3 regions of the Faecalibacillus sp. genome follow, and region 1 is predicted to be linked to each of the others. Evidence: predicted binding sites of a transcription regulator. Region 1 holds the regulator's gene; each other region holds the start of a gene.
The links. The regulator Rex, encoded in region 1, represses fermentation and respiration genes when NADH is low (regulators of the CRP and FNR family bind a similar motif). The targets are predictions, from matches to a motif close to GTGAANNNNTTCAC.
Positions count from the first base shown of each region.

Region 2: a site for Rex is predicted at 1,548-1,561, ahead of ACLVEP_RS08700 (iron-sulfur cluster assembly scaffold protein). Genes of this name have one in related genera too.
Region 3: a site for Rex is predicted at 2,467-2,480, ahead of adhE (bifunctional acetaldehyde-CoA/alcohol dehydrogenase). Genes of this name have one in related genera too.

Region 1 is NZ_JBKYAR010000003.1:14,741-19,014, forward strand. Features, by position in the region: gene asnS (asparagine--tRNA ligase) at 1-1,377, opposite strand, end outside; gene ACLVEP_RS01685 (redox-sensing transcriptional repressor Rex) at 1,388-2,020, opposite strand; gene tsaD (tRNA (adenosine(37)-N6)-threonylcarbamoyltransferase complex transferase subunit TsaD) at 2,022-3,044, opposite strand; gene rimI (ribosomal protein S18-alanine N-acetyltransferase) at 3,047-3,487, opposite strand; gene tsaB (tRNA (adenosine(37)-N6)-threonylcarbamoyltransferase complex dimerization subunit type 1 TsaB) at 3,478-4,083, opposite strand; gene tsaE (tRNA (adenosine(37)-N6)-threonylcarbamoyltransferase complex ATPase subunit type 1 TsaE) at 4,061-4,274, opposite strand, start outside.
Region 2 is NZ_JBKYAR010000022.1:14,128-18,401, forward strand. Features, by position in the region: gene eno (phosphopyruvate hydratase) at 1-1,246, opposite strand, end outside; gene ACLVEP_RS08700 (iron-sulfur cluster assembly scaffold protein) at 1,646-2,338, shown strand; gene ACLVEP_RS08705 (GGGtGRT protein) at 2,356-3,354, shown strand; gene ACLVEP_RS08710 (FAD-dependent oxidoreductase) at 3,478-4,274, opposite strand, start outside.
Region 3 is NZ_JBKYAR010000015.1:20,542-24,815, reverse strand. Features, by position in the region: gene ACLVEP_RS06620 (sucrose-specific PTS transporter subunit IIBC) at 1-210, shown strand, start outside; gene ACLVEP_RS06615 (sucrose-6-phosphate hydrolase) at 213-1,601, shown strand; gene ACLVEP_RS06610 (glycerophosphodiester phosphodiesterase family protein) at 1,689-2,384, shown strand; gene adhE (bifunctional acetaldehyde-CoA/alcohol dehydrogenase) at 2,502-4,274, shown strand, end outside.

The DNA of each region.
Region 1 (4,274 bases):
TTTTAAATTTCTTGGAGTTCTTGGGAATGGTTCAACATCTCTAATATTTTGCATACCAGTTAAATACATTAAGAAACGATCGAATCCTAAACCAAATCCAGCATGTTTACATCCTCCAAAACGACGTAAATCCATGTACCATTGTAATCCTTCTTTGGCCATACCTTTTTCATCCATGATTTTTTCTAAGACATCATATCTTTCTTCACGTTGTGATCCACCAACAAGTTCTCCAATTCCTGGAACAAGTAAATCACAAGCAGCTACTGTTTTTCCATCATCATTTAAACGCATATAGAATGCTTTGATTTCTTTAGGATAATCTGTTAAAAATACTGGTCCACCAACGATTTTTTCACAAATATAACGTTCATGTTCTGAATTTAAGTCCATACCCCATTCAACTTTATTTTCAAACTTAACATCTGCTTTTAATAAATAATCAATTGCTTCTGTATAAGTCATACGTTTAAAGTCGCTGTCTCTCACTGCTTTAATACGTTTAATACATTCTTTATCAATCATGCTTTCAAAGAATTTCATTTCTTCTGGAGCATTATCTAAAACATAATCAATACAGTATTTAACCATATCTTCAATTAAATCCATATCATCTTCTAAATCAGCAAAAGCAATTTCTGGTTCAATCATCCAAAATTCGCTTGCATGTCTTGAAGTATTTGAATTTTCCGCTCTAAAGGCAGGTCCAAATGTATAAACATCACGATATGTTAATGCAAAAGCTTCAACATGTAATTGTCCTGTAACTGTTAAATAGGCTTCTTTTCCAAAGAAATCTTTATCAAATTCAGTATTATCAATTGTTGTTGCTCTAAACATTTCTCCAGCACCTTCACCATCATTTGAAGTAATAATTGGTGTATGCACATAAACGAATCCTTGATTTTGAAAGAATTCATGAATAGCCATTGATAAAACCGATCTTAATCTAAAGATTGCATAAAAAGTATTTGCTCTTGGTCTTAAATGAGGAATTTCTCTCATATATTCAAAAGAATGTCTTTTCTTTTGTAATGGGAAATCTTCATCACAAGTTCCTTCTACCACTAAATGTGTTGCTTCAATTTCAAAAGGTTGTTTTCCTTCTGGAGTTAATTTTAATTTTCCAGTTACTTTAACAGCGCTTCCTGTAGAAATATGAGAAGCTTCTTCATAATTATCAATAATTTCATCTAAATACACAACTTGCACATTTTTAAAATATGTTCCATCATTTAAAGCTAAAAATCCAACTTTCCCACTATTTCTATTTGTACGGATCCATCCTTGTAATTCAACATATTCAATTCCATCTAATTGATCTCTATCATTGATATATAATTCATATAATTCTCTTACTGTAATAAATTCAAACATTTTTCTCTCCCTATTCTTGATCATTTGATTTCATTTTAATTACTAATTCTTGAATAGCTACCACAACATCTACTGTTTGGACTTCTACGCCTTCATGAACCATAAAATGACTATGTGTAAAATCTACAATTCCTTTAATACCCAATTTCATTAAACGATCTACTGTTTCCTGAACATTTTCTGAAATTGCTAAAATAGCAATTTTACAATCGCTTGGGAAAGTTTCTTCTAATCTATCAATATGACAGATTTTAACCCCAAATCTTTCCCCTTCTTTATTTTTATCCATATCGTAACCACAGACAATTTTACCAACTGTATACTGCCAACGATTATACTTTAAAATGGCACTTCCTAAATTACCAACACCAATTAAAATAATAGGCTCATCTAATCCAAGACCTAATACCTCACTTAATCCATCAATAAGATGCTTTACATCATAGCCTCGACCACGTCTTCCAAAATTATCTGTTTTTGATAGATATGTAAAGTCACGTCTAATTGTTGTATCTTGTATTCCTGTAATTTCATAAAGTTCACTCGACAAACATGTTTCTTTTCCTTCATGTTGCATTTTTCTAAGTGCTTTTAAATAAACAGGAAAACGGGACATCGTCGCTTTCGATATTTTTTTCTCCACACTAATCCCCTCCTATTGATTCTAATTCTAAATCGAGATGTGGTTTAATGCCAAGCGATAAGTCACTAAACTTATTATTATCATACATAACTTTTCCTGCTAAAGCAATCATCATTGCATTATCTGTACAACATTTCATCGGTGGAAGGGATAATTGCACACCTTTTAGCATAGCTACTTGAGCTGTCATTTTTTCTCTTAACCCTTTATTTGCTGAAACACCACCAGCTAGCATAATTTCTTTAACACCATATTCTTTAGCAGCCCTCATTGTTTTATCTACTAAAACATCAACTACAACATTTTGAAAAGAAGTGGCTAAATCATTTTGATTGATTTCCAATCCTTTTTGATGATGATTATGTGCTAAATTGATTACCGCAGATTTTAAACCACTAAAACTGAAATTATAACTATCATCATCTAAAGGTTTAGGTAAATGGTAACTTGCATTTCCTAAATGTGCCATTTTATCTAAAACAGGTCCTCCAGGATAAGGTAAATTTAATACTCTTCCTACCTTATCATAGGCTTCTCCTACAGCATCATCCAAAGTTTCACCAATTACTTCAAACGAATACGGTTTTTTCATCAATACAAGTTCTGTATGTCCACCACTAACAACAAGACACAATGCAGGATAAATAATATCCTTTTCAAAATTATTAGCATAAATATGTCCTGCAATATGATGAACACCAATTAATGGTTTATCATAAGCTAAGGAAAGTGTCTTAGCTACTTGTAAACCAATATGTAAAGAACCAACAAGTCCTGGCCCTTTTGTTACACATATAGCATCAATATCTTCCATTTTTACATTTGCTTTTTTTAATGTTTCTTTTAAAACAACCGACACACATTCTACATGCTTACGACTAGCAATTTCAGGAACAACACCCCCATACATAGCATGTATATCAATTTGACTGGCAACCACACTACTTAAAAATTCTCTATCATCTTTTAAAACAGCCATAGCCATTTCATCACAACTTGATTCGATTGCTAATAATAAAGACATTTCTATCCCTCCAATTCCTTGATCATTAAATAAGCATCTTCACCATTACTATAATACCTTTTTCTAATAGCAACATTTTTAAAACCAAATTTTTGATAAAGTGCTATTGCTTTTACATTTGAAACACGTACTTCTAAGTTAACATTTTGATAATGTAACTCTTCACTTTTTTCAAGAGCATATTCCATCAATTGACTCGCATAACCTTGTCCTTGATAATGACGATCTGTTGCAATCGTTGTAATTTGGCATTGATCTCCTAAAAACCATAGTCCGATATATCCAATAATTTGGTTTTCTTTTTCCATAACATAATATCCCGCCATGGGATTTTCTTTTATTTCATGTTTAAAATCTTCTTCGTTCCAAGGTGATAGAAAAAGATCTTTTTCTAATTCTACAACTTTCTTTAAATCTTCTTCTTTCATTTCTTTTATTGACATATCTTCTTAGCCTCGACTTCCTTAATATATCTTGGAACAAGACCATCCACATTTTCTATTTCTTTTTCTAAAGTTGAAAGCACATAAATATTATGAGCAAGATCAGTTTCTTTTTCTGATAATCCTATTAACTCTGTATCCCCAACAATTTCATAATCACTGTATTGCTTTTGATAATTTTCAAACTCATCTAAAGAAATAATACAATCTTCAACAACTGTTTTTCCTTCATTATAAATACCTAAAAACACTTTTTTACTTCTGGCATCTAAAATCGAAATTGCTTTTTTCATTCCTGCCATTGCTTTTAATGAAGAAACTGTCTTTATTTTAATATTCATTGTCGCATTTAATGTTTTAGCAATTGTTAATGCAACACGTACTCCTGTATAAGAACCAGGACCAATTGTAATGACCATTTCATCAAAATCACTCATCTTCAAATGATTTTCTTGCAATAATTTTTGCAAATAAACGATTGCATATTCTGATTGTTTTCGATTTCCTTCTTCTTGTAAAGAAGCTAAACATTTTTGATTTTCATATAAAGCTACTACTAAATATTTATTAGCACTATCCATGACAATTGTTTTCATAATCAATCTCCTTTACAAGTTCTTCATATTTTTTTCCAACTGGATTTAAAACAAATTCTCTTTGATCATCATCTATTCTTTTAATCGTTATTGCTAAACGTTCTTGAGGTAAAATTTCTTCTAAAAATTCTGGCCATTCAACCACACAAATATCATCACTATCAAAGATTTCTTCAAAACCTAAATCTTCA
Region 2 (4,274 bases), on a different contig from region 1:
TTTGTTTTCCTAATTCATCTTCAATTCTTAATAATTGATTGTATTTAGCAATACGATCTGTTCTTGATGCAGAACCAGTTTTAATTTGTCCAGCATTTGTAGCAACAGCGATATCAGCAATTGTTGTATCTTCTGTTTCACCAGATCTATGAGAAACAACAGCAGTATAGTTTGCTTTTTGAGCCATTTGAATAGCTTCTAATGTTTCAGTTAAAGTACCAATTTGATTTACTTTAATTAAGATAGAGTTAGCAGTTTTTTTAGCAATACCTTCTTGTAAACGTTTTGTATTTGTTACAAAGAAGTCATCCCCTACTAATTGTACTTTCTTACCTAATTTTTCAGTTAAATATTTCCATCCATCCCAGTCATCTTGATCAAGACCATCTTCGATAGAAATAATTGGATATTTTTCAACTAATTCAGCATAGAAATCAACTAATTCTTTTGAAGTAAATGTTCTATTTCCTTCACCTGGTAAAATATATTTACCATCTTTATAGAATTCTGAACTAGCAACGTCCATTGCAAGTTTAACATCTACACCTGGTTTATAACCTGCTTTTTCAATTGCTTCAATAACTGTTTGAATAGCTTCTTCATTTGATTTTAAGTTAGGTGCAAATCCACCTTCATCACCTACAGCAGTATTTAATCCTTTATCATGTAATACAGCTTTTAAATTATGGAATACTTCAGCACCCATACGAATTGCTTCTTTAAATGTAGGAGCTGAAACTGGCATAATCATAAATTCTTGGAAATCAATGTTGTTATCAGCATGTGCCCCACCATTAATGATGTTCATCATTGGTGTAGGAATAACATGAGCGTTTGCTCCACCAATATAACGATATAATGGCATACCTAAAGAATCAGCTGCACATTTAGCAACAGCAAGAGAAACACCTAAGATAGCGTTTGCTCCAAGTTTACCTTTATTATCTGTACCATCTAAATCAATCATTGCTTGATCAATTTCTCTTTGAGCAAAAACATCATATCCTAATAATTCAGGAGCAATTACTTCATTTACATTTTTTACGGCTTGTAAAACACCTTTACCTAAATAACGTGATTTGTCTCCATCTCTTAATTCTACTGCTTCATAAATTCCTGTAGAAGCTCCACTTGGTACGATTGCTCTACCAAAAGCTCCACATTCACTTCTTACTTCAACTTCAACAGTTGGATTCCCACGAGAGTCTAATACTTCGCGTGCTTTAATACTTTGAATTAAATCCATTTTAATACTTCCTTCTTTCGTTTTGTTTTGTTTGTGTTTGTTTGTGATCTTTGTTTGTGATTTGGTATCAATAAAAAATGATTTATTAACACGAAGTTAGCTGTAACTAACTGTCTATAAGTTAGCATACACTAACTGTATATGTCAACCCTTTTTGAGTACTTTTTTCCTACTCTAAACACTATTTTGTCTCTTTTTTTATAAAATATTCTTTGATAGATACAAAAAAATTTCTTTTTTCATTTATTTATCTTTCTTGTTTCATTGACTTTCTTTAATCGACACCTTATAATTTGTTCAGGTGAATTCCTTCACCTGAAGGAAGAAATTTATGTAGTTTTACGTTATTTCTTTTTTAATGTTTGTGATCATTAATGTGATGAAAGGAGAAAATAAAAAATGATTTATTCACATGAAGTTGAAGAAATGTGCACTGTAAATCGTGGTGCATCACACGGATGTGCTCCTATTCCTGAAGAAGGAAAATGGGTATATTCAAGAGAAATCAAAGATATTTCTGGTTTAACACATGGTATTGGTTGGTGTGCTCCACAACAAGGTGCATGTAAACTTACTTTAAATGTTAAAGAAGGTATCATTGAAGAAGCATTAATCGAAACTGTTGGATGCTCAGGTATGACTCACTCTGCTGCTATGGCTAGTGAAGCATTAGTTGGTAAAACTTTATTAGAAGGTTTAAATACTGACTTAGTTTGTGACGCTATTAACACAGCTATGAGAGAATTATTCTTACAAATCGTTTATGGACGTACTCAATCAGCATTCTCTGAAGGTGGATTACCTGTAGGTGCTGGTCTTGAAGACTTAGGTAAAGGTTTAAGATCAATGGTAGGTACATCATACTCTACTAAATTAAAAGGACCTCGTTACTTAGAATTAACTGAAGGTTACATTACTCGTATCGCTTTAGATACAAATGATGAAATTATCGGTTACGAATTCGTTAACTTAGGTAGAATGATGGAAATGATTAAAGATGGAAAAGATGCTAATGAAGCTTTAGAAGCTGCTAAAGGTAACTACGGTAGATTCAACGATGCTGCTAAATACATCGATCCAAGAAAAGAATAATAGGAGGATACGAAAAAATGGCATTATTTGAAAGTTATGAAAGAAGAATTGATCAAATTAACGCTGCATTAGCTAAATATGATATCAAATCAATCGAAGAAGCAAAAGCTATTTGTGATGAAAAAGGTATCAACGTTTATGATATCGTAAAATCTACACAACCAATTTGTTTCGAAAACGCTTGTTGGGCATATACAGTTGGTGCTGCTATGGCAATTAAAAATGGTGATACTAAAGCAGAAGATGCTGCTAAAACAATCGGTGTTGGATTACAATCATTCTGTATTCCAGGATCTGTTGCTGATGATCGTAAAGTAGGTTTAGGTCATGGTAACTTAGGAGCAATGTTATTAAACGAAAATACTCAATGTTTCGCTTTCTTAGCTGGACATGAATCTTTCGCTGCTGCTGAAGGTGCAATCAAAATTGCTGAAAAAGCTAACAAAGTTAGAAAAAATCCATTAAGAGTTATCTTAAATGGTTTAGGAAAAGATGCTGCTAAAATCATCTCAAGAATCAATGGTTTCACTTATGTAGAAACTCAATTCGATTATTTCACTGGAGAAGTTAAAGAAGTATCTAGAACTGCTTATAGTGATGGTCCACGTGCTAAAGTTAACTGCTATGGTGCAGATGACGTACGTGAAGGTGTTGCTATCATGCATAAAGAAGGTGTAGATGTATCAATTACTGGTAACTCTACTAACCCTACTCGTTTCCAACATCCAGTTGCTGGAACATATAAAAAAGAATGTATTGAACAAGGTAAAAAATACTTCTCAGTTGCATCTGGTGGTGGAACTGGACGTACTTTACATCCTGATAACATGGCTGCTGGTCCTGCTTCTTATGGTATGACTGATACTATGGGACGTATGCACAGTGATGCTCAATTCGCTGGTTCTTCATCAGTTCCTGCTCACGTAGAAATGATGGGATTAATCGGTATGGGTAACAACCCAATGGTTGGAGCTACTGTTGCAGTTGCTGTTGCTATCGAAGAAGCTTGTAAATAATTAATATTTACTTAAATATATCTAAAAAAGTCTCGATTATATCGAGGCTTTTTATTTACACTTTTTATTTAAACATATCCAGCTTTGAGATATTTTTTGTGGTATAAAATTTATAATTAAAAATTATATTCTAACTGCTAAGTCATTTGCTTGCCAAATAGCATGTTTTAAATTTGCTACTTTATCAGCATCACCTATGATATGTACATTATTCTTTTTCTCAAATGATTTTTCATTAACATATCCTATCGATGTTACAATCGTATCACAATTCAATTGTTTTTTGTGTCCGTTGTTATTTTCTATAAAAACAGCATCCGGTAAAATAGCAATAGTTTTAGCTAATGTATAAATTGGTACATTATAAAATTTAAATGCATCTCTTAAAAAACTTGTATTAGCCATACATGAACCAGGTACTTTTAAAATATCATCTGCCATTTCTATAATAAATGGATGTTTCCCTTGTAATGCAAGTTCATAAGCAATTTCACAACCAGTAAGTCCACCACCTATGATAGCAACTTGATTATTACATGGCATGTTGTTCGCTAAGAAATCAACAGCATTTATCGCATATTCATTACCTGGAACATTAAGTTTCCTTGTACTACTAGCCCCTGTAGCTATAACATATCCATCATAATTTAATTCTTTTAATTCTTTGATTTCAGTATCATAATGCACTTCAATATTATTTTTTTCAATCATTTCTATATAAAATTGAAGTAAATCTCGATCTTTTTCTTTAAAAGAAAAACTTGCTGCTTCATTAAAGACACCACCTAGACGATTTGTTTTTTCATAAATACAAATTGTATGTCCTCTTTTTTTAGCTTGTAAAGCAAATTCCATACCGGCAATTCCACCACCAATAACAGCAATTCTTTTTGGATTATTTGTCACCTTTACAGCATATT
Region 3 (4,274 bases), on a different contig from region 1:
ACTTTAAATGGTGAACCATTTGAAGTGAAAGTTCATCAAGGAGATCAAATCAAAGCCGGTCAATTATTAATGAAAGCAGATTTAAATAAAATTAAAGAAGCAGGATGTTCGATTGAAACAGCAGTTGTGATTACCAATGGTGTAGATTTTGAAATGTTACAAGAAGGAAATTGTAAACAAGGAACACAAGTTTTAAAAGTGAAAGGGTAATTATGAATAATATAGAAAGATTAGTACAAGCAATTAAGAAAGAAAAAGTGAATAAAAATGATCCCTATCGTTTACATTATCATTTAATGCCACCAGTAGGATGGTTGAATGATCCAAATGGTTTATGTCAATTTAAAGGAACATATCACATCTATTATCAATGGGCACCTGCAGATGTCAATAATGGTTTAAAAGGTTGGGGACATTATGCAACAAAAGATTTTATTCATTACCAAGAATTAGGAATGCCATTATTTCCTGATCATGAAAGAGATCAAAATGGAGCCTATTCAGGAAGTGCTTTTGTTGAAAATGATAAAATTCATTATTTCTATACAGGAAACGTCAAAGAAATAGGAGATTATGATTATATTTTAAAAGGAAGACAACATAATGTGATGTATCTTGAAAGTAAGGATGGTAATCAACTTCTTCATAAAGAGTGTTTGATGGTCAATAGTGATTATCCTGATGATCTAACATGTCATGTTCGTGATCCTAAAATTTATCAAAGAGATCATTATTATCTTGTTTTAGGTGCACGTGATATAAATGATGTTGGACAAGTTATCTTATTTCAAAGTGATGATTTAAAGAACTTTAAATATTGTAGTCGTATTAAAACAAAAGAACCTTTTGGTTATATGTGGGAATGTCCTGATTTATTTGAAGTAGACGGACAAATGGTTTTACTTTGTTCACCACAAGGATTAAAACAAGAGGGTTATTTATATGAAAATATTTATCAAAATGGATATTTTAAAGTAGCACACGATTTTATTGATCAACCTTATGTCAAAGATTTTGAAGAAATAGATAATGGTTTTGATATCTATGCTGTACAAACTTTCTTAGATGAAAAAGGAAGAAGAATATTGATTGGTTGGATGGGGCTTCCAGATGTGGATTATACAATTCCAACTGTAGAAAATAATTGGCAACATGCACTTACAATGCCAAGAGTACTTCATTTTAAAAATAATCATCTTTATCAAGAACCACTTTCTGAATTTAAAGAATTACGTTTAGAAAAAAATGTGTATAAAAAACCAAAAGTTGAATTAAAAAATAATGTTTTTGAACTTCAAATTCATGATATACAAGATCAACTTTCATTAAAGTTAAGAAATGATTTTACATTAGAATATGAAAATGGACTTCTAACAATTTCAATGTATGAAGCAGGATATGGAAGAAATCAGAGACATTTAGAACTTGAACATTTAGATGACTTGGTTATTTATAGTGATACATCTTCATTAGAATTATTTATTAATAAGGGTTATCGTACATTTACAACAAGAATATTTAGTGAATGTAGTATGTTAGAATGTAATAAAGATCTTGAACTTTATTATTTAGATTCTTTTAAAATAGTACATGAAAAGTAGACTTTATAAAAGTCTGCTTTTTAAATTACATTTTTTTGGTGTATTCTTAACAATAAAAAGAGTAAAATAAGTTTTGGAGGTGAGACTATGTTGTTGTTTGGACATAGAGGTTATAGTGATCAATATCCTGAAAATACAATGTTGGCTTTTGAAAAAGCTATTGAAAGTGGATTTGATGGTATTGAAACAGATGTGCATAAAACAAAAGATGGTGTTCTTGTTTTATGTCATGATGAAAAAATCAATCGAACAAGTGATGGAAAAGGTTATATTAAAGATATGACTTATGAAGAGCTTTGTGCATATAATTTTGGAACAAAAGAAAATCCTCAAAGAATTCCTTTGTTGAAAGAATTATTGGAATTATGTAAAGGAAAAAATGTAAAAATCAACTTAGAAATTAAAACAAATAAAATTCAATATCCAGGAATAGAACTAGAAAGCTATCAAATGATTAAAGAAATGGGTATGTTAGATCAAGTTCTCTTTTCAAGTTTTTATGTTGATTCTCTTTATAAATTAAGAGCAATTGATTCATCTTTATATTTAGGTTATCTTTTTGAAGATGATTATGAAAAAAATAAACAATTATGTTTAACACAAAAATTTCATGTACATGCACGTGAAGATTTTCTAGATGAAGATGAAATAGCACTCTTTTTAAAAGTTGGATTAGACATCAATACATGGGGTGTAAAGAACCGTTTTAGATATGCTTATTTTAAGGAAAAAGGTGTCAATATTGTCATCGCAAATAAAAATTTTAAGAAATTAAAAATGTAATCGCTTACGTTATTTTTTTCACATCAAACGAGCGATAATGCTTGTTTTTTGTATGTTTTTCATGTAAGATGGTTGTGTACAAATGAAAAATTTCACAATAGTTATGGAGGAAATAAAATGGCAGAAAAAAAACCTGTACAACAAGCTGTCCCAACTGAAGCAGAAACTGATGCTCATGTTGATGACCTTGTAAACAAAGCTTTAAAAGCTTTAGAAGAATTTGAAGATTTTACACAAGAACAAGTAGACTACATCGTCGCTAAATGTTCTGTAGCTGGACTAGACCATCATGGTATTTTAGCTGAAGCTGCAGTTAAAGAAACAGGACGTGGAGTATTTGAAGATAAAGCTGTTAAAAACTTATTTGCATGTGAATATGTTACTAACAATTTACGTCATTTAAAAACAGTAGGGATCATCAATGAAGATCCATTAACTGGTATTACTGAAATTGCTGAACCAGTAGGTGTTGTTTGTGGTATCGTTCCAACAACTAACCCAACTTCAACAGTAATTTTCAAATCATTAATCGCTTTAAAAACAAGAAACCCAATCATTTTCTCGTTCCACCCAAGCGCTCATGAAAGTTCAAAACAAGCTGCTATCGTAATTAGAGATGCTGCTATCGCTGCTGGTGCACCAGAAAACTGTATCCAATGGTTATCAATTAAATCTATGTATGCTACTAATGCATTAATGAATCACCCAGGTGTTGCAACTATCTTAGCAACTGGTGGTAACGCAATGGTTAAAGCTGCATATTCATGTGGAAAACCTGCTTTAGGTGTAGGTGCTGGTAACGTACCTGCATATGTTGAAAAAACATGTGTATTACCAAGAGCTGTAAATGATATCGTATTATCAAAATCTTTCGACAATGGTATGATTTGTGCTTCTGAACAAGCAGCAATCGTTGACCAAGAAATCTACAGTGATTTCATGAAAGAAATTAAAAGATTCCATGTTTACTTTGTAAATAAAGAAGAAAAAGCTAAACTTGAAAAATTCATGTTTGGTGCAGAAGCTTATTCAGAAAATGTTGCTCAAGCTAAATTAAATCCAAATGTTGTAGGTAAACCTGCTGAATGGATTGCTGAACAAGCTGGATTCAAAGTTCCTGCTGAAACACAAATTATTTGTGCTGAATGTAAAGAAGTAGGACCAAATGAACCATTAACTAGAGAAAAATTATCTCCAGTATTAGCTATCTTAAAAGCTAAAAGCACTGATGATGGTATTGCTAAAGCAGCTGCAATGGTTGAATTCAATGGTCTAGGTCACTCTGCTGCAATTCATACAGAAGATCATGAAATTTCTAAGAAATTCGGACATGCATGTAAAGCAATCCGTATCATTGAAAACGCTCCATCAACATTCGGTGGTATTGGATCAGTATATAATGCATTCATTCCATCATTAACATTAGGTTGTGGTTCTTACGGACATAACTCAGTATCTAACAACGTAAGTGCTGTTAACTTAATCAATATTAAGAGAATAGGGAGACGTAATAACAATATGCAATGGGTCAAACTTCCTCCAAAAGTATACTTTGAAAAGAATTCAATTAGATACTTAAGAGATATGAAACACATGGAAAAAGCCATGATCGTTACTGATAGAAGTATGGTAAATCTTGGTTATGTTGAAAAAATCGAAGATGTTATTAGAAGAAGACGTAATCATGTAGATATCGAATTATTCTTTGATGTTGAACCAGATCCAAGTATCGATACTGTAAGAGAAGGGGTAGAATTAATGAGAAAATTCGAACCTGATAGTATCATCGCTTTAGGTGGTGGATCATCAATGGATGCTGCTAAAGTTATGTGGTTAATGTATGAAAACCCAGAAGTTAACTTTGATGATATCAAACAAAAATTCATGGAT